DNA from 4 places in the Rhizobium sp. SVR5-2C genome. Region 2 is predicted to be linked to each of the others. Evidence: predicted binding sites of a transcription regulator. Region 2 holds the regulator's gene; each other region holds the start of a gene.

Region 1 (5,157 bases), on a different contig from region 2:
GATGGCGTAGGCCGCGGCGTGCGACTTGTTGAAGCCGTAGTTTGCGAACTTCGCCAGCAGCTCGAAGATGTTGTCGGCCTGCGGCTTCGACACGCCGTTCTTGACGGCACCGTCGACGAAGCGCTCGCGCTGCTGGTCCATCTCGGCCTTGATCTTCTTACCCATGGCGCGGCGCAGAAGATCGGCTTCGCCGAGCGAATAACCGGACAGGACCTGGGCGATCTGCATCACCTGCTCCTGGTAGACGATGACGCCCTGCGTTTCCTTCAGCAGATAGTCGATCGTCGGATGGATCGACTCGACCTCTTCCTCGCCATGCTTGCGGGCATTGTAGGTCGGGATGTTCTCCATCGGGCCTGGGCGGTAGAGCGCCACGAGCGCAATGATGTCCTCGATGCAGTCCGGCTTCATGCCGATCAGCGCCTTGCGCATGCCGGCACTTTCAACCTGGAACACGCCGACCGTTTCGCCGCGCGACAGCATCTCGTAGGTCTTCTTGTCGTCGAGCGGGATCGAGGCAAGGTCCACCTTGACGCCGCGCTTGGCGACGAAATCGACCGCAACCTTCAGCACCGTCAGCGTCTTCAGCCCGAGGAAGTCGAACTTGACGAGACCGGCCTGCTCCACCCACTTCATGTTGAACTGGGTGACCGGCATGTCGGAGCGCGGATCGCGATACATCGGAACCAGCTTTGACAGCGGACGGTCGCCGATGACGATGCCCGCGGCATGCGTCGAAGCGTGGCGGTAAAGGCCTTCGATCTTCTGCGCAATGTCAAGCAGACGCGCTACCACCGGCTCCTTCGCCGCCTCCTCCTGAAGCTTCGGCTCCTCCTCGATCGCCTTGGAGAGCGGCGTCGGATTGGCCGGGTTGTTCGGCACCAGCTTGCAGATCTTGTCGACCTGGCCATAGGGCATTTCCAGCACGCGGCCGACGTCGCGGAGAGCGGCACGTGCCTGCAGCGAACCGAAGGTGATGATCTGCGCCACCTGCTCGCGGCCGTATTTCTTCTGAACGTAGCGGATCACCTCTTCGCGGCGGTCCTGGCAGAAGTCGATGTCGAAGTCGGGCATCGAGACGCGTTCCGGATTGAGGAAGCGTTCGAAGAGCAGCGAGAAGCGCAGCGGATCAACATCGGTGATCGTCAGCGCATAGGCGACGAGCGAGCCGGCGCCCGAACCGCGGCCGGGGCCGACCGGAATATCATGCTGCTTGGCCCATTTGATGAAATCGGCAACGATCAGGAAGTAACCCGGAAACTTCATGCGCTCGATGACGCTCAGTTCGAATTCGAGCCGCTCCCGGTAATCCTTTTCCTCGTAGCCCGCCGACATGCCGAGCGTCGCAAGGCGCATGTCGAGCCCCTCTTCCGCCTGGCGGCGGAGTTCGAGCGCCTCAGCGCGTTCCGCCTCCTCGGCATCCGCCGTCGCGCCGGTGAAGCGCGGCAGGATCGGCTTGCGGGTCTTCAGAATGAAGGAGCAGCGGCGGGCGATCTCGACCGTGTTTTCCAGCGCTTCCGGCAGATCGGCAAAGAGCTTTGCCATTTCGGCGCGGCTCTTCAGATAATGATCGGGCGTCAGGCGGAAGCGGCTGTCGTCGGAAACGATGGCGTTGTGCGCAACGGCCATCAAGGCGTCATGGGCATCATAGTCGTCGCGCGTCGGAAAGAATGCCTCGTTGGTTGCCACCAGCGGCAGGTCGTGATCGTAGGCAAGCCCCACGACCCTTTGCTCATGGCGCTTGTCGTAGGTTCCGTGGCGCTGCAGCTCGACATAGAGTCTGTCTGCGAAGAGGCGCTTCAGGGTGAGCAGCCGGCTCTCGGCCTGTGCAGCATGGCCGTGCTTCAGCGCCATGTCGATGGGACCGCCGAGCGCGCCTGTCAGCGCGACCAATCCCTCGGTGCCAGCCTCCTCCAGCCAGGACGCGCGGATATGGATCGCCTGGTTGTCCTCGCCGCCGAGGTAAGCGCGGCTGACGAGATCGACCAGCCGCTCATAGCCTGCGGCGGTTGCGGCAAGCACGACGATCGACGGCAGCTTGAGCAACGCCTGCTGACCGCCGCGCTTCTCGGTCTCCAGTCCGTCTTCCATGTCGATCGACAGCTGGCAGCCGATGATCGGCTGCAGCCCCTCCTCCATCGCTTTCTGCGAAAACTCGAGAGCGACGAACAGGTTGTTGGTATCTGTGATGGCGATCGCCGGCTGGCTGTCGCCGGACGCCTTGTAGAGGATTTTCTTCAGCGGCAACGCGCCTTCGAGGAGCGAGTAGGCGGAATGAACACGCAGATGGACGAAACCCGGCGTACCGCCGATGATACCGCTCTCTGCATCTGCCATGTCATGCCCTTTCAATCGCCCGAATGAATCGGCTGCATTGTCGAGGTTGCCGGCAGCGATGTCCAGAAGTAGTCCCCTATTCGGGCTGTATGAAGCTATACAGTCCCCTCAAAAAATTACATTGACATCAGAATCAGCGAGAAGCTGGCTACGAACATTGCGATGGAGGTGAATGCTGCGATATCACGGATCAGGTCAGTCATTTGGCTCTCCTTTACTTGTTATGTTTTTACTTTGTTCCGCTATTGTTCTGGTGTCAACAGGAATCTCTTCCGTTTGGTTAACGACGGAAGGCTGGAGAACAAATCATGAAGATTGTAGTTACCATTCTTTGCTGGGCGTTCCTTGCCACTGCTGCCTCGGCTGAAACGATCGATCCCGCACGCATCGTCGACGCCGCCACGGGTGACTGGGATCAGGATGGCCTGCAGGACCTCGCAGTTCTGGCGGCGGCTTCGGAAGACGGCGGCGAGATAGGCATCTACATCTATCTTCGAGACCAGGATCATCAGCTCCTGCGGCTTGCCGTGAGCGCGCCTGGCAAGATCTGGGGCAGTGCCGACGCTGACGGCGTGTTCGGGCAGGAGCCGTCGGTCAAGGCAGCCGGCAAGTCGTCGATTGCGATCCACTCACAGAACAGCGCGATGGGCCGCGATCGTTGGGATCAGACATTGACGCTTGCCTATCGAGACAAGCAATTCATCGTCGCCGGCTACACCTATACGCATTATGACACGCTCGATCCCAATGCCGGCGGTTCCTGCGATTACAACGCCCTGACCGGAAGCCTGCAGAAGGACGGCAAGAGCGTTAAGGCCGCGCCGAAGACAATCGCCATACAGGACTGGACCGACGAGACCGGTCAGGCTATCTGCGGAAAGTAGACCTGCTGCGCGTCTCTCAGAACTCGACGAGCTTGCCCTCGCTGATGGTCACGCGGCGGTCCATGCGGCGGGCGAGTTCGTGATTGTGCGTGGCGATCAGTGCCGCGAGTCCGGACTGCCGGACGAGCGCCTCGAGGGCGTCAAAGACGTAGCTCGCGGTTTCGGGATCGAGGTTCCCGGTCGGCTCGTCGGCCAAAAGCAGCGCCGGCGCATTGGCGACGGCACGCGCAATCGCGACGCGCTGCTGCTCGCCGCCCGATAGCTCGGCTGGCCGGTGGGTGCCGCGATGGCCGATGCGCATATAGTCGAGCAGCTGCGTTGCACGTTCGGCAGCCTCCTTGCGCGGAAGGCCGGCGATCATCTGCGGCATCATGATGTTTTCGAGCGCCGAGAATTCCGGCAGGAGGTGGTGGAACTGATAGACGAAGCCGATCTCGCTACGGCGGATCGCGGTGCGCTTTTCATCCGACAGTCCTTCGCAGGCATGGCCATTGATCATGACTTCGCCGGCATCGGGATGTTCCAGCAGCCCGGCCACGTGCAGCAGCGTCGATTTGCCCGTCCCCGATGGGGCAACCAGCGCAACGATCTCGCCGCTATGAAGGGCAAAATCGGCGCCCTTGAGAATGCTAAGCAGCGTTTCGCCCTGGCCATAGTGACGCTCGACGCCGGAAAGCTTGAGAACGACGTTCCGATTCATTGAAATCAGCATTCCTTATTCGTAGCGGAGCGCCTGCACCGGATCGAGCCGAGATGCTCGCCAGGCCGGGAAAATGGTCGCAAGGAAGGAGAGCGTCAGCGCCATGATGACGACGGAAAGCGTTTCACCGAGATTCATCTCCGCCGGCAGCTGGCTGAGGAAATAAAGCTGCGGATCGAAAAGCACCGTGCCCGAGACCCAGGAGAAGAATTCGCGGATCGATTCGATATTGATGCAGACGATCACGCCGAGCAGCACGCCGGCAACGGTGCCGACGATACCAATCGCAGCACCGGTCATGAAGAAGATGCGCATGATCGAGCCGGAAGTCGCACCCATGGTGCGAAGGATGGCGATATCGCTGCCCTTGTCCTTCACCAGCATGATCAGGCCGGAGATGATGTTCAGCGCCGCAACGATGACGATCAGCGTCAGGATCATGAACATGACGTTGCGCTCGACCTCAAGGGCGGAAAAGAAGGTCTGGTTGCGCTGCCGCCAGTCCGTGATCGCGATCTGGCGGCCAGCCGCCGCCTCCACCTTCGGACGGAGATTGTCGATATCATCAGGGTTGTTTGCGAACAGTTCGATCGACTGAACGAGCCCCTCGGCATTGAAATAGAGCTGCGCCTCTTCGAGCGGCATGTAGATGATCGCCGCGTCATATTCCGACATGCCGATCTCGAAGATGCCGGAAACGGTATATGACTTGACGCGCGGATTGATGCCCATCGGCGTCACATCGCCTTCCGGCGAGATCAGCGTGATCGTATCGCCCGGCTGCAGGCCGAGCTGCGTTGCCATGCCGGAACCGACGAGAACGCCCTGCCCGGAGGCGAAGCCCACCATGTCCCCGGACTTGATGTTATCGGAAACCGTCTTGAGCTTGGTAAGGTCTTCCGCACGAATGCCGCGCACCAGCGCGCCGGTTCCGGCACCCGCCTGCCCCGAGGCCAGCGTCTGCCCCTCGACCAGCGGCAGCGCCATCTTGATGCCCGGCACTGCTGCAAACTTGTCAGTCAATGCCGCATAGTCGTTAAAGGGACCGTCTACCGGCTGGACGATCATATGGCCGTTGATGCCGAGAATGCGCGAGATCAGCTCGGTGCGGAACCCGTTCATCACCGCCATGACGATGATCAGCGTCGCCACGCCGAGCATGATGCCTACGAAGGAAAAGCCGGCAATGACAGAGATGAAGGCCTCCTTGCGGCGGGCGCGCAGGTAGCGCCACGC
Region 2 (5,157 bases):
CCTTCCAGCCGTCCCAATCGTCTTCAGCCATGCCGTCTTCGATGGAGATGATCGGATACTTGCCGACGAGTTCGGCGAGGTATTCGGCCATGGCGCCGGATTCCAGCGTGCGGCCCTCGCCTTCAAGCACGTACTTGCCGTCCTTGAAGAATTCGGTCGAGGCGCAATCGAGACCGAGGAAAATGTCTTCACCCGGCTTGTAGCCGGCTTTCTCGATCGACTTCATGATGAAATCGAGGGCTTCGGGCGCACTCTTCAGACCCGGTGCAAAACCGCCTTCGTCGCCGACGTTGGTATTGTGGCCCTGAGCCGACAGTTCCTTCTTGAGGACGTGGAACACTTCCGAACCCATGCGCACAGCTTCGCGGATCGAATCGGCGCCAACCGGCAGGATCATGAATTCCTGGAAGTCGATCGGGTTGTCGGCATGGGCGCCGCCGTTGATGATGTTCATCATCGGGACGGGCAGCAGATGGGCGCTGGCGCCGCCAACATAGCGGTAGAGCGGCAGACCGGCAGCCTGGGCGGCGGCCTTGGCGACGGCGAGCGATACGCCGAGGATGGCATTGGCGCCGAGGCGCGATTTGTTCGGCGTGCCATCCAGTTCGATCATGATGTTGTCGATCTGGATCTGGTTCTCGGCGTCGATGCCGCCGATCGCATCGAAGATTTCGGTATTGGCGGCCTCGACGGCCTTTTCCACGCCCTTGCCGAGATAGCGCTTGCCGCCGTCGCGAACTTCAACGGCTTCGTGGGCGCCGGTCGAAGCGCCCGACGGCACCGCCGCCCGGCCCATGCTGCCGTCTTCGAGATAGACATCGACTTCAACGGTCGGATTGCCACGGCTGTCAAGAATCTCGCGGGCAATAATGTCGGTAATTGCAGTCATGGTTTCTCCTGCTCGGTGGCGGTTAAATCGTTTGAAATCGTCTTAATCGAAGACGCGCAAATTACAATGGCGCTTTGAGCGTCCTCCGCTGCAGCGATCGTACGTGGCCTATTACACGATCATGTCAGACTTTTGAACGTCAGTTCTTCGCGATTGCGTCGAACGCCAGCAGCTTTTCGAGAAGCCGCGGCATGTCCTTCAGATGGACCATGTTCGGGCCGTCGGACGGGGCGTTGTCGGGATTCTCATGTGTCTCGATGAAGACGCCGGCAACACCGACGGCGACAGCGGCGCGCGCCAGCGTTTCCACGAATTCGCGCTGCCCGCCTGACGAACCACCCTGCCCGCCCGGCTGCTGCACCGAATGGGTAGCGTCGAAAATCACCGGCGCGCCCATCGCCGCCATGATCGGCAGTGAGCGCATGTCGGAAACCAGCGTGTTGTAGCCGAAGGAGGCACCGCGCTCGCAAAGCAGGATGTTCGGATTGCCGGTCGCATTCAGCTTGCCGAGGACGTTCTTCATATCCCACGGCGCCAGGAACTGGCCCTTCTTGACGTTGATTGCCCGGCCAGTCTTGGCGGCGGCTACCAGAAGGTCCGTCTGACGGCTGAGGAAGGCAGGGATCTGCAGGATATCGACCACCGTAGCGACTTCCGCGCATTGCTCTTCCGTATGGACATCGGTCAACACCGGAAAACCGAACTCCTTTTTCAGATCGGCGAAGACTTCCAGCGACGTTTCAAGCCCGATGCCGCGCTGGGCGGAAAGCGACGTGCGGTTCGCCTTGTCGAAGGACGACTTGTAAACGAGGCCGATGCCGAGCTTCTTGCAGAGTTCGCTCAAAACGCCGGCGACCATGAAGGCGTGCTCGCGGCTTTCCATCTGGCAGGGACCGGCAATCAGCGACAGCCGGCCGCTGTTGGAAAACACAACGCGCCCGGCGCCTTCGCCGACTGCGACTTCGGAGTTGGTATTGCTCATGGGGTCTCCTCAAAGGCGAAGATTGCACCCTGGCCGGGCGCAGGCTTCACCAGAACTCTGTTGCTGATGCGTGTATAGGTCATCCCGTTAGCAGCCAGAAGGGCCTCTGTCACGGTAATATCTCGGGTGCGGAAAACGATGGCGCTGCCGCGGAGCCCCTTGTCGGCCAACGGCTGTGCGACATCGAAATAGGCTTCCATCCCCTCCTGAGACAGCAGACTGATTTTGACGTTGGGAGTTGTGACTGCGAGGCCGAAACTGGTGCTCTCTACCTTTGCCCCGGACGCCGCCAGTTGGACGAAAGAGCCAAACGCTTCTGGCTCCGGCGCGCTTAGCACGACCTCCCGAATACCGGCTACGCCATTTTCGTGTTTTTCCAGCGCGTCATGGTTGGCGGGAAAGGCATTGATGCGCTGGCAGGCAAAGAGAAAGAAATCCGGCGCCCTGAGATCGGCCGCAAAAGCGAGCTTGAAGGCGCCGGTCGATTGCGAGCCATCCGGCATTTCGATCGGACGCGAAAACTCCAGCATGTCGCCGCCGCTCTGCCTGGCATTCATGAAGGCAGAATGATCGGCGTCCGCATCCTCTGTGCTAAAAGCGACCGCAGAAAACCCGTCATTGCCGCACCGGAAGCGAAAAGCCTGGTCGCGCGCCACAAAAACATTGCCCCCGCGCACGGATGTTTCACATTTCTTCGCATTCTCGATACCAAGCGGCTCGAGATAGGTCTTGTCGGCAAAGAAGATGCAAGCGTTCTCCGTTCCGAACGGGTGGCCGCCCTCTGGCGCAATGGTAAATCCCAGCCTTCCCAGCCGCTCGCGCGCCAGGTCGATGTCCGTGACCGGTAGGACAAGGTGATCCAGTGGATGAGGCATCGGGCGCGTCTCCATTTTTCCAGTGCTCCAGATTTGCGCGGCCTGTTCCCCCGATGCAAGCTGCAAGCGGTGACCCGGCAAACAAAAAGTCCCAAAATGAATGCACTTCAGAAAAAGTTTTACCGAAATTTAGGTACTTGCGGAACACATATGGAACATATAGTGTCTGTTCTGGCTTTGTTTCACGAATCTGGGGTTAAACTTCGATGCTGACGCGCAAACAACAGGAGCTTCTCCTCTTTATTCATGAGCGGATGAAAGAATCCGGCGTCCCGCCATCCTTCGACGAAATGAAGGATGCGCTGGATCTCGCCTCCAAATCCGGCATCCACCGCCTGATTACGGCGCTTGAGGAGCGTGGTTTCATTCGTCGCCTACCGAACCGGGCTCGCGCACTTGAGGTGATCAAGCTTCCGGAGGCCTACAGCCCGAGCATTCAGCCGCGCCGCGGCTTTTCGCCAAGCGTCATCGAGGGTAGCCTCGGCAAACCGCAGCCGGTAGCAGCCCCGCCGAAGCCGGCGAACGAAGACAACAACAGTGCTGTTTCCGTTCCCGTCATGGGCCGCATCGCGGCCGGCGTGCCGATCTCGGCAATCCAGAACAATACCCACGACATCACCGTCCCCGCCGATATGCTGGGGTCGGGCGAGCACTACGCACTTGAGGTCAAGGGCGATTCGATGATCGACGCCGGCATCTTCGACGGCGATACGGTCATTATCCGCAATTCAAATACCGCAAACCCCGGCGACATCGTTGTCGCACTGGTCGATGACGAGGAAGCGACCCTCAAGCGGTTCCGCCGCAAGGGAGCCTCGATCGCGCTTGAAGCCGCAAACCCGGCATATGAGACACGTATCTTCGGGCCGGACCGCGTCAAGGTTCAAGGCAAGCTCGTCGGCCTCATTCGCCGCTATCACTAACCGGCAACGCATCCCCGGCAAATGTGCCACTGCGCCAATCATAGGCGCGGTGCCGGCTCCAGGGGCGGTCGAGTGTTTCGAAAGCGGTTGTGACGTCTGCGGCGCCGTTTCCAAAGCGTAACTCGACGGCGCCGGTTTTCCTCAGGGTTTCGCCGGTAAACAGCATTGCTCCGGATCGGCAGGTGCCGGACCGCAGCTTGACCGGCGTCACGACGATATCCGCTGTGTCGCAAGCCGGGCCGAAATAGGCCGCATTTTCGATCACTGCGAGGATGGAGCCGTTCTCGAGCTCTGCCGTGCACCAGGCTTTTTTGACGCAGGTGAAATGGCCTGCCGAAGCGGCGTTCCGCATCGCATCTCTTGCTTCTTCCTGTTGCGTCGGAGAAAGCCTCAATCTCTCCCCGTCTTTTGCCGAAGGCGGGGCCGAGGCGGTATCAAGCAATTTTGGCGGCCGGTGGTCATCGATAACCAGCGCTCGTTTCCACTGGTCGAAAATGAAATCCGGCGGGCGTTCGCGGTTGGAGGCGAGAGCGGATTGCCTGACGATTGCAACAAGACTTCCATCTTCGGCAATCACGACATCTGGCGCGGCTCTACCGGGCATGAGCGCAACGGCAAGCGTTGAACCGGCGATGATCGCTGTTCCCATATGCCTAAGCCGGGTGCGCAGCAGCGTGAGCAGCAGGAAGCCGGCGACCGCTGCCGGAAAATACCAGCCGGGCAGCCTGCCCACGCCGATGTCGCCGCCCCAGGACGACACCGTCTTGGCAACCGCGATTACGAGATCGAGACCGAAACCCACCACCTTCCACGGCAGCACGTCTAGCCCGAAGGGCATCAGCAGCATGGCAAGCAGGCCTGCAGGCATGATGACGAAGGAAATGATCGGCATGGCCGCGAGGTTGGCCGGCAGACCGTAGGCCGTCAGCCGGTGGAAATGCTCGATCGAGAACAATGCTGTCGAAAAGCCGCCGATGACGGATGTGAGCAGGATTCCGCCGAGAAAACCGGAAACGGAAACCAACAGCCGAAGCGATCGCATTTTTGAAAAAGGGCTTTCGCGCATCGGCCGCTCCTTCCAAAGCGCATATCCCGCGACCAGCGCCAGAGTGGCGGCAAAGGACATCTGAAAGCTCGGACCCATGATTTCGGAGGGCGAGATTGAGATGATGAGGAGTGCCGAAAGCGCGACATTGCGGAGGCTGATGGAGGGCCGGTCGAAGAAGACTGCAACCAGCATGATTGCCATCATGATGAAGGCGCGTTCGGCCGAAACGGCAAAACCTGAGATCAAGAAGTAGGCCGTCACCGCCGCCAGAGCACCCGCCGCCGCAATCTTTTTCGTCGGATAGGCCTGAGCGACACCCGGAAAGAGGCTGAGTATCGAACGGAATCCGACAAAGAAAATACCCGCCGACAGCGCCATGTTGAGCCCGGAGATTGCGATGATATGGGCAAGACCGGACTGACGGAGTGCCTCTGTCGTCT
Region 3 (5,157 bases), on a different contig from region 2:
TGAGGATCACGAAGCGGCTGTGATGCGCCAGCGGAAATCCGAAAGACGCGGCCATCGACCCTGAAAAGAACGAGCTCGAAAAGCCGGCCGCCTGCGCCCCGCGCTTCAAGGGAGGGTTTCAAGGACATGGCGACCTGTCCGGCCAAGGCAAGAATATCGTCTTCGGTGCCGATCGGCTCCGCGAGCCTGCGTTCGGCAGAAAGGCTTGCCACAGGCAGGCGAGGGGAAACCGGCTCCTCATCCAGCCCCAAGGCCTGATCGAGCCGCAACAGAACGCTGGCGCCAAAACGTCGGGTCAGCGGCGCCCGCGGCGCTTGCAGAAGATCGCCGACATATCGCAAGCCCAGTTTCTGCAGGGCCTCGACGACATTCTCGTCGAGGCGAAGCGATGCGACGGGGAGAGGGGCCAGAACATTTTCGGCCTCCTCCGACGCAATAACTCCGCCCTGGCCGTAGCGGCTGACGGCCCAGGAAAGTCCCGGCGACGACGATATGGCGCCGTAGACATCAAGTCCCATTTGATGAAGGCGCGACAATATTTCCTTGAGCATCGCCCGTTCACCCCCGAAAAGATGGGCGCAACCCGTGATATCGAGGAACAGGCCATCCTTGCCGTCAAGTGCCACCAGCGGGGTATAACGGTCGCACCAGTCGGCAATGCCTTCGAGCAGACGCTGGTCGGCTGCGGGATCCTCCTCCACGACATCGAGGATCGGATGGATCGCCCGTGCCTCGGCAACGCCCAAACCCTTCTTCAGTCCGATCTTTTCCGCCACTTCATCCAGCGCCGTCAGGCGCATGGCATTGTTGAGCCGTCCGGAGCAAACGATCGACGGCGCGTCAGGACGCCCGGCCGAACGCCAGGACAGACCCCATCTCTTGCGGGCTATCCGGTCGGTCGGAAGATGCGGGAAGTTGAGCGCCAGAATGCGCTGCGAGCTCGCCTGGAAAGCGAGAGTCGGCTGATTGGTGGATAGGGAAAAACCGGCGGTCATGAGGGTTCCACTCCAAAAGAAAAGAGAGGGGAGCCGGATTACGGCTCTTCTCCAGGGTGAGACGAAAGACCGGATTGCCGATGCTACCGCCCAGCATCGAGCCATCCGGCAGTGGCCGCGCCTGAGCTGGCACGGTTTCGGAAAGTAAACGGAAACAGGCGCTGCTCGCTTCCTCCTCGCCAGCTTGCCGCAATAGGAAAAGCGGGCGTCCCGAAGCCTTTGTCCTGAGATGCAGGCGCCGGCTCTCGGTCAGGCCGAAGGATTTTGGATTGCCGCGAACCTCCAGAATGGTTGCAGCAAAAACCCCGCTTTCGATGGCCGTTTCCGCAAGCCACAGAGCGTCTTCGAGCTTGCGCGGGCTCGCATAGAAAAAGCGCTCCGGCCGCAGGCCGAAATCCTTCAGGCCGACAGCATAAGGAACGCCCGCCTCCATTGCGGCTATTTTATCAGCAATCCAGAGGATGGGCCCGGGACCGCGCTCTTCCTCTTCGTCCTGCCGCTGCAATACTGCTGCAAGAGCAAATGCAAAGCCGCTGCTGGTCGCCGTATCGCGCAGCATCGGCGTTCGCACTTCCGTTAGTCCATCAAGCGGCAAGCCTCCATCCAATGCCTCGTCCAGCACCGGTATGCGGAAGGAGAAGCGTGGAGATCTTTTTGTTTTCTTCCTAAAACCGCCTTCGCCCAGCGCTTCCTGCTCGGCAGCGGCCAACCCCGGTACCGGCTTTCCCTCGAGCTTTGCAATGGTTTCGCGGAGCGCAAAAAGCCGCTCGCGCGCCACGGCTGTCTTCGCCATGACGTTCACTCCAATTGTCTTGTTCATGTTATGTTCTTATGGATTCCAGAGCTTCCGTGAAGAGTCAACAGGCAATTTCATGTGAATTTATTCCTGTCTTGATTTCACACTCGAAAATCCTTCGCAAAGGCTCTATATGGGCGCCAAAGGAAGGGAATTTTCATGGCCCGCATAGACCAGAGCGAGGATTGGCGGGACCGCCACGCCCCAACGCTCAGTACCTTCGAGTCCCTGGCGATGGAGGCCTACAGCCATCTGCCGGATGAGTTCCGGTCGCTGACCGGCAATCTGACGATTGAAATCGAGGATTTTCCCGACGACGACGTGTTCGAAGACATGGCGCTGGAAACGCCGTTCGATCTGTTAGGCCTTTTCGAGGGCAGGGGCATTTCCGAACGCTTCACCGTCGAAACCGGCGAGATGCCCAATCGCATCCGCCTCTACCGGCGTCCCATTCTGGATTATTGGGCGGAAAACGATGAAACGCTCGGTGACATCATCACCCACGTCCTCATCCATGAGATCGGCCATCATTTCGGGCTCAGCGACGAAGACATGGAGCGGGTCGAAGCCAGCGCCGAGGAAGCCGTCGACCGCTGAGCTTATTGCTCGGAAAGCTTCATGTCCGGATGATAATCCTTGCCTTCGACCTCTTTCACTATCGCCTGACCGGCAATCACCTGGCCCGTCTGGGCATTGAAGGTCAGTGAGGGAGAGCCGTGGAGAGACCAGCCCTTGTTGAGGGCATCGGTTACGCGATGGCAGAATGCGGCGTCGTCCTGGCCAGTCAGAACACGGTAGAGCTTCATGTTATCATTTCCGTTCAGCAATGAGGCGGGCTTTATGAACCAGACTTTCCGCCTGGACAAGATGCAACCGCTCGATCATCCGGCCGTTCAAATTGATGACGTTGAGGCCATCGGCTGAAGGATCGGCGAAAGCGGCGATAATCTCTTCCGCCTCACGGATCGCTGCCTCGTCGGGAGCGAAATGCCGGTTGGCTGCCTCGATCTGTGCCGGATGGATCAGCATCTTGCCGTCAAAGCCCATAGCACGCGCATGCGCGCACTCGGCGTCGAAGGCATCCATTTCCCTGAAATCATTGAAGACGCTGTCGATGGCGTCGAGACCATAGGCACGCGCGGCAAGGATCACCTGCATCAACCAAGGCACAAGATAGGTGCGGCCCGGCTGCGGCATAACGCCCGTCTCCTTCCGCAAGTCGTTCAGTCCGACGACGAAGCAGTCGAGCCGTGAGCCCGGCGTGCGTCCGAACTCGGCGGTGGCCGCAGCGTTCAGAATCCCGCGCGGCGTTTCGATCATCGCCCATATTCTGAGCGTTTCCGGCGCATCGGCATCGCTCAGCAGGTCGCTGACCGTCATGACATCCTGCGGCTCGTCGACCTTCGGCAAAAGCACCGCATCCGGCTCGAGCGCCAGAACCAGCTCCATATCGGCATGGCCGAAATTCGATGATAGCGGATTGATGCGGATGATTTTTTCTTTGTTTTCAAGGGGGCGCGCCGCGAAGAAGGCTTTCAGCCCTTCGCGCGCCTCTTCCTTCTTCTCCGGCGCCACCGAATCTTCCAGATCGAAAATAACAGCATCGCAATCGAGGCTATGGGTCTTTTCAAGTGCGCGGATATTGATCGCGGGGACGCTGAGCACAGAACGGTGCAGGCTGAACGAACGTGTGGGAAGATTTCGGCTCATCACAAATGTGTGCCAAGCTTTGTGAAGCCTGGCAAGACAACAAAATGCCATGCTTGACTTGCAGAGAGGCAGAAGAAGGACCACATCCCTTTCGAAGAAAGGTTCTAAGCTCAATGCAGAATATACGCTTCATCTTCGTCATGCTGGCAGGGTTCACTGTATTCGTGGCGCTTGCCGCTCTCACCTTTTCGGTGACGCTCGCCGTCGGTGGCATCCTGACGGTGCTCATGGCCGCCCGCGCGCTTTCGATGAAGATGAAGCCGGCCCCGGTCCGCGCCAAGGCCGAAGCAAAGCGCGAAATGCGCGTCTGGAACGACGGCCGCGGCACGATCATCGACCTCTGATCGCAACCGGCCATTCAGCCCTTCACAAAAAATTCTTTATGGAGCTGTCGGCTCCCGTTCTAATCCTACGTCCTTGAAGCGGTCGGCCATGATGCCGGACCTTTAAAAATCAGGAGACGGAGGAAGAACATGGATAGCAATGAAACTGCCCCCGCCAAGATGCCGCCGGTCAAGAACGGCCTGCTGCCCTATCTGACGGTCGACGGCGCGCTCAAGGCCGCGGAATTCTATAAGAAGGCATTCAACGCCGAAGAAGCCTATGTCGTGCCGGCCGACGAGAAGGGCCGGACGATGCATGTGCATCTCTATATCAACGGCAGCTCTCTCATGCTGTCTGATGCCTATCCCGAATACGGCCATCCCTTCAAAGGCCATGAAGGCTTCGCCATCCAGCTGGTCGTCGACGATATCGACTCCTGGTGGGAGCGCGCCGTCGCTGCCGGTGCCGAAGTCGTCATGCCGGTCGAACTGATGTTCTGGGGCGACCGCTACGGCCAGCTTCGCGATCCATTCGGTGTGCTCTGGGGGCTGAACGAAACGTCCAAGTAATGGAGCATGCACGATGGGCAGGCCGCGCGAAACGCCGCGTGGCCGCCATTTTAGAAAGATTCTCCTTCATTTCGGCGGGAAACTGGACTAGATGCTGATCAACGAAAGTAAATCCGCTGAATTTGGAGCCTAGGTCATGGATAAATTCGTGAAGCTCACCGGCGTCGCCGCGCCCCTGCCTGTCGTCAACATCGACACGGACATGATCATTCCGAAGGATTATCTGAAGACCATCAAGCGCACGGGCCTCGGCAAGGGTCTCTTCGCCGAAGCCCGCTACAACGAGGACGGTTCCGAAAACGCCGATTTCGTGCTGAACAAACCAGCTTACCGCGACGCCAAGATCCTTGTCGCCGGCGACAACTTCGGCTGCGGCTCCTCGCGCGAGCATGCGCCATGGGCGCTTCTGGATTTCGGCATCCGCTGCGTCATCTCCACCAGCTTTGCGGACATCTTCTACAACAACTGTTTCAAGAACGGCATCCTGCCGATCAAGGTCAGCCAGGAAGACCTCGACAAGCTGATGGACGACGCTTCGCGTGGCTCCAATGCCATACTCACGGTCGATCTCGAAAATTTGGAAATCACCGGCCCCGACGGCGGCTCGATCAAGTTCGATCTCGACGAATTCAAGCGCCACTGCCTGCTGAACGGTCTCGATGACATCGGCCTGACGATGGAAAAGGGCAAGGCGATCGACAGTTTCGAAAAGAAGAATGCCGCTTCGCACCCCTGGGCTGCCTGAGCGAGCAGGGACACCTTA
Region 4 (5,157 bases), on a different contig from region 2:
CCCGGAACAGGTCGATGTCGTAGTTGTCGTGCTTGCCCTGCAGCACGGCGGCAACGCGTTCCAGCCCCATGCCGGTGTCGATGGAGGGACGCGGCAGGTCGACACGCTCTTCCTTCGTCACCTGCTCGTACTGCATGAAGACGAGGTTCCAGATCTCGATGAAGCGGTCGCCATCCTCCTCGGGCGAACCCGGCGGGCCGCCCCAGATCTGCTCGCCATGATCGTAGAAGATTTCCGAACAGGGGCCGCAAGGGCCGGTATCTCCCATCGCCCAGAAATTGTCGCTGGTCGGAATGCGGATGATCTTGTCATCCGGAAGGCCGGCGATCTTCTTCCAGAGGTTAAAGGCGTCGTCGTCGGTGTGATAGACGGTGACCAGCAGGCGCTTGGCGTCGAGACCGAATTCCTTGGTGATCAGGTTCCAGGCAAGCTCGATCGCGCGCTCCTTGAAATAATCGCCGAACGAGAAGTTGCCGAGCATTTCGAAGAAGGTGTGGTGGCGCGCGGTATATCCGACATTGTCGAGGTCGTTGTGCTTGCCGCCGGCGCGAACGCATTTCTGCGCCGTCGATGCGGTCTTGTAGGGGCGCTGTTCCAGACCGGTGAAGACGTTCTTGAACTGCACCATCCCGGCATTGGTGAACATCAGCGTCGGGTCGTTACGCGGCACGAGCGGGCTCGACGGCACGATCTCGTGGCCGTTCTTCTTGAAATAGTCGAGAAAGCTCGACCGGATATCATTCACACCGCTCATGCTATGCCCTTCAATGCTGCCCGAGGCAGGTCAAAACTCAAATCCAGTGGCTTTTAACGTTCACCCTTGCCACTGTCCAGCAGACAAACAAAACCGGCCGCATTCTGGTCAGGAATGCGGCCGGTTTCGATATGCCGGAGTGGCAGCTGTAAAAACTACATATCCGTGTCGGTGTCGCCATCGTTGGCGTCCGGTCCACCATTCTGCAGGAACCGGTCGGCGATAAGACCCGCATTCTGACGAAGGGCCATCTCGATCTCGCGGGCGAGATCCGGATTGTCACGCAGGAAGAGCTTGGCGTTCTCGCGGCCCTGGCCGAGACGCTGGCTGTTGTAGGAGAACCAGGCACCGGACTTCTCGACGATGCCGGCCTTGACGCCGAGATCGACCAGCTCGCCGGTCTTCGATACGCCTTCACCATACATGATGTCGAATTCGACCTGCTTGAACGGAGGCGCCATCTTGTTCTTGACGACTTTGACGCGGGTCTGGTTGCCGATCACCTCTTCGCGCTCCTTGACCGCGCCGATGCGGCGGATGTCGAGGCGGACAGAGGCGTAGAACTTCAGCGCGTTTCCGCCCGTCGTCGTTTCCGGCGAGCCGAACATGACGCCGATCTTCATGCGGATCTGGTTGATGAAGATGACCATGGTGTTCGACTTGGAGATCGACGCCGTCAACTTGCGCAGCGCCTGGCTCATCAGGCGCGCCTGAAGGCCTGGAAGACTGTCGCCCATCTCGCCCTCGATTTCGGCACGCGGCGTCAGCGCCGCAACCGAGTCGACAACGAGAACGTCGACCGCTCCCGAGCGTACCAGCGTATCGGTGATTTCGAGTGCCTGCTCGCCGGTATCCGGCTGGGAGATCAAAAGGTTCTGGAGATCGACGCCGAGCTTGCGGGCATAGACCGGATCGAGCGCATGTTCCGCATCCACGAATGCGCAGATGCCGCCCTTCTTCTGCGCTTCGGCGATCGTCTGCAGTGCCAGCGTCGTCTTGCCCGAGCTTTCCGGTCCGTAGATTTCGATGATGCGGCCCTTCGGAAGACCGCCGATGCCGAGCGCGATATCGAGGCTGAGGGAACCGGTCGATACCGTTTCGACCTCGATGACGCTCTCGTTCGCGCCAAGTTTCATGATCGAGCCCTTGCCGAACGACCGCTCGATCTGTGAGAGTGCCGCTTCAAGTGCCTTGCTTTTGTCCACCGATTTGTCCTCTACAAGCCGCAATGTATTCTGTGACATTCGATCCACCTTTAGGTTATTGAAGCCGCTCTAGCAATGTCGCCGTTGATATCGGGTTTGTACGCCATTTGTTCTCATTTCGCAAGTGGGGTCCAAATGGTTGAAAGAAAAAGGCAAAACGGTCTGTGTTCTACGTTTGTTTTATTGATGCAAAGCAACGGCTTAGATTGCGGCGCAAGCACGCGGGGGCTCCTCTGCGGCCCCGTCGATTCGATCATCGGGAACTGAAGACATGAAGAACAGGATTCTCGTTCTCGGCGGCGCGCATATCGATCGGCGCGGGCGTATCTCCGGCGAGACGGCGCCGGGGGCCAGCAACCCCGGCGAATGGTTCGAGGAGCCGGGCGGCGGCGCCTTCAATGCCGCCAGGAACCTCGCGCGGCTCGGCTTCGATGTGACGATGATTTCCCCGCGCGGCGGCGATCCGACGGGCGAATTGGTGACGGAGGCAGCCTACGCGGCCGGTATCGACGACCGGCCCTTCGTCTTTCTCGACCGCAAGACCCCAAGTTACACCGCGATAATCGAGCGGGATGGCAATCTGGTGGTGGCGCTGGCCGACATGGAACTCTACCGCTACTTCGTCCCGCGACGGCTGGCGATCCGCTGGGTGCGCGAAGCCTTCGCCGCCACCGACCTCATCCTTTTCGACGCAAACCTGCCGGAAGATACGATCACCGCGCTCGTGAGCCGCGCCAATGCGCTCGGCAAACCGGTTGCCGCGATCGCCATATCCCCGGCAAAGGTCGTCAAGCTCAGGCCTTCCATTAGTGGCATCGACCATCTTTTCCTCAACGAGGCGGAAGCCGCGGCCCTGACCGGCCGGCGCCCGGAGAGGCCGGAAGACTGGCTGTCACTGCTCGGCGACATGGGCCTCAAAGGCGGCGTCGTCACGCGCGGGCAGCGCGAGCTGATCGCTTTCGGCCCGGATGGCGCCTTCTGCCTGCAGCCTCCATCGGTCGAGACCGTCGCCGACGTCACCGGTGCAGGCGACTCGCTCGCAGCCGGCATCCTTTCCGCCTTGATGCACGGGGCGCCGCTCGAGGAGGCCATCCGGCATGGCGCGGCGGCGGCCGCGCTGACCGTCCAGTCGCCGCATGCCGTCAATGAAAGGCTGACACCCAGCCTGCTTGCGGACACACTGGCTCTTGTTCAGAGCGCAAGAATTCTGCATTGAATCTGCAGCACCGATGAAACGGAAGAGACAATGACCAAACCGATCTCCCCTCTCCTGCCGGTCTCCTATTCCAAGGAGGTTGCCGCTGCAAAGCAGCGCGGCGCGCCGCTGGTGGCACTCGAATCGACCATCATCACCCATGGCATGCCTTACCCCGGCAATATCGAAATGGCCCGCAGCGTCGAGGCGATCATCCGCGAGCAGGGTGCAGCGCCGGCAACGATTGCCGTCATTCACGGCATTCTGCATGTCGGGTTGGAGCCGGAGGAGCTCGAGAAGCTCGCGCAGGAAAAAGACGTGATGAAGGTCTCGCGTGCCGACCTCGCCTTCGCAGTTGCCGAGCGCCGCACGGGCGCCACAACGGTTGCCGCAACGATGATTGCGGCGGCCCGCGCCGGCATCAAGGTCTTTGCCACCGGCGGTATCGGCGGCGTACATCGGGGTGCCGAAGAAAGCTTCGATATCTCCGCTGACCTGCCGGAACTTGCCCGCACCGGCGTCATCGTCGTCTGCGCCGGCGCCAAGGCGATCCTCGACATTCCGAAGACACTCGAAGTGCTGGAAACCAGCGGCGTCCCGGTCGTCACCTACGAAAGCGAAGAGTTTCCGGCCTTCTGGTCGCGCTCCTCGGGCTTGAGAAGCCCCCTGTCGCTGAACAGCCCGGCCGCCATCGCCAATTTCCAGGCCACCCGCGAGCAGCTCGGCATCGACGGCGGCATGCTCGTTGCCAATCCGGTCCCGGAAGCCGACGAGATCCCGCGCGAGGAGATGGAGATCTATATCGAGCGGGCGCTGGACAGTGCCGAGCGCGATGAAATCTTTGGCAAGGCCGTTACGCCCTATCTCCTCAGCACCATCTTCGATCTGACGGAAGGCCGCAGCCTTAAGACCAATATCGCGCTGGTCGAGAACAACGCACGTCTGGCAGCCGAGATCGCCGTCGCACTGGACGATTGAAGTCCGCGGGAGGCGCTTGCCGCCTCCCTATTCGCTTTCGAGAGTTTCCTTGACGACGACGGCAAGCTGCTTCAGCGAGAAGGGCTTCGGCAGGAAGCCGAACTTGGCGTCCGGCGGCAGATTGCGGGCAAAAGCGTCTTCCGCATAGCCGGAAACAAAGATGAACTTCATGTCCGGATATCTCTTGCGCAGTTCGCGCAACAGCGACGGCCCGTCCATTTCCGGCATGACGACATCCGAAACGACGACGTCCACCTTGCCGTCCAGTTCGTCCATGATGTCGAGTGCTTCGGTGCCTGAACCTGCCTCGTGGACCGTATAGCCGCGGGTCTCCAGCATTCGCTTGCCGCCCCGGCGCACTGCCTCCTCGTCCTCGACGAGCAGGATGACGGCATTGCCCGTCAGGTCTTCCGGCTGCTCCGGCTGAGCTGCGGCCGCCTGCTCGGACTGTCCGGCTTCCATCACCTCGAGAGCTTCGGCCTCGGCGGCAACAGCCGCATCGGCAATATGGCGAGGCAGGAAGATGCGGAACGTGGTTCCCTTGCCGACTTCGGATTCCGGCTGAATGTAGCCGCCGGATTGCTTGACGATGCCGTAGACCATCGCAAGCCCGAGACCCGTTCCCTTGCCCACCTCCTTGGTCGTGAAGAAGGGCTCGAAGATCTTGTCCATGATCTCGGGCGCGATCCCGGTCCCCGTGTCGGCGACCTCGACCAGCACCATATCCTCATGCGGCATGTAGGAATAATTGAACCCGGCCACCTCGGCCGCCGTCACGTTGCGGGTGCGCAGCGTCAGCTTGCCGCCCTCGGGCATGGCATCGCGCGCGTTGACGCAAAGATTGATCAGCACCTGCTCGAACTGCGACAGGTCGGTCTTTACCGGCCAGAGGTCGCGGCCGTATTCGACATCGAGCTTGACGTTTGTGCCGGACAGCAACCGGTCGACGAGCATGCGCAGATCGCCGACGACATCCGTGAGGGTCAAGACGGTCGGCCGCATCGTCTGCTTGCGCGAGAACGCCA

Evidence for each region. Region 2 encodes LexA, which represses DNA repair genes until DNA is damaged. Its sites were predicted from a motif close to TGTTCNNNNTGTGTTCNG; they were not measured.
Region 1: dnaE (DNA polymerase III subunit alpha) is a predicted target of LexA. The motif match lies at 2,562-2,579, and genes of this name have one in related genera.
Region 3: ACPYOI_RS07290 (ImuA family protein) is a predicted target of LexA. The motif match lies at 1,809-1,826, and genes of this name have one in related genera.
Region 4: recA (recombinase RecA) is a predicted target of LexA. The motif match lies at 2,125-2,142, and genes of this name have one in related genera.

Annotation. Positions count from the first base shown of each region.
Region 1 covers NZ_JBNDHT010000151.1:7,928-13,084, forward strand. The annotation lists gene dnaE (DNA polymerase III subunit alpha) at 1-2,337, opposite strand, end outside; gene ACPYOI_RS29850 (hypothetical protein) at 2,646-3,221, shown strand; gene ACPYOI_RS29855 (ABC transporter ATP-binding protein) at 3,238-3,921, opposite strand; gene ACPYOI_RS29860 (lipoprotein-releasing ABC transporter permease subunit) at 3,937-5,157, opposite strand, start outside.
Region 2 covers NZ_JBNDHT010000009.1:60,068-65,224, reverse strand. The annotation lists gene eno (phosphopyruvate hydratase) at 1-889, opposite strand, end outside; gene kdsA (3-deoxy-8-phosphooctulonate synthase) at 1,029-1,871, opposite strand; gene ACPYOI_RS04555 (VOC family protein) at 1,868-2,746, opposite strand; gene lexA (transcriptional repressor LexA) at 2,953-3,669, shown strand; gene ACPYOI_RS04545 (ComEC/Rec2 family competence protein) at 3,650-5,157, opposite strand, start outside.
Region 3 covers NZ_JBNDHT010000017.1:17,694-22,850, reverse strand. The annotation lists gene ACPYOI_RS07295 (Y-family DNA polymerase) at 1-830, opposite strand, end outside; gene ACPYOI_RS07290 (ImuA family protein) at 841-1,788, opposite strand; gene ACPYOI_RS07285 (metallopeptidase family protein) at 1,951-2,388, shown strand; gene ACPYOI_RS07280 (DUF1737 domain-containing protein) at 2,391-2,597, opposite strand; gene ACPYOI_RS07275 (HpcH/HpaI aldolase/citrate lyase family protein) at 2,602-3,501, opposite strand; gene ACPYOI_RS07270 (hypothetical protein) at 3,615-3,845, shown strand; gene ACPYOI_RS07265 (VOC family protein) at 3,975-4,394, shown strand; gene leuD (3-isopropylmalate dehydratase small subunit) at 4,531-5,139, shown strand.
Region 4 covers NZ_JBNDHT010000003.1:70,574-75,730, reverse strand. The annotation lists gene alaS (alanine--tRNA ligase) at 1-754, opposite strand, end outside; gene recA (recombinase RecA) at 910-1,998, opposite strand; gene ACPYOI_RS01655 (carbohydrate kinase family protein) at 2,231-3,175, shown strand; gene ACPYOI_RS01650 (pseudouridine-5'-phosphate glycosidase) at 3,206-4,132, shown strand; gene cckA (cell cycle histidine kinase CckA) at 4,160-5,157, opposite strand, start outside.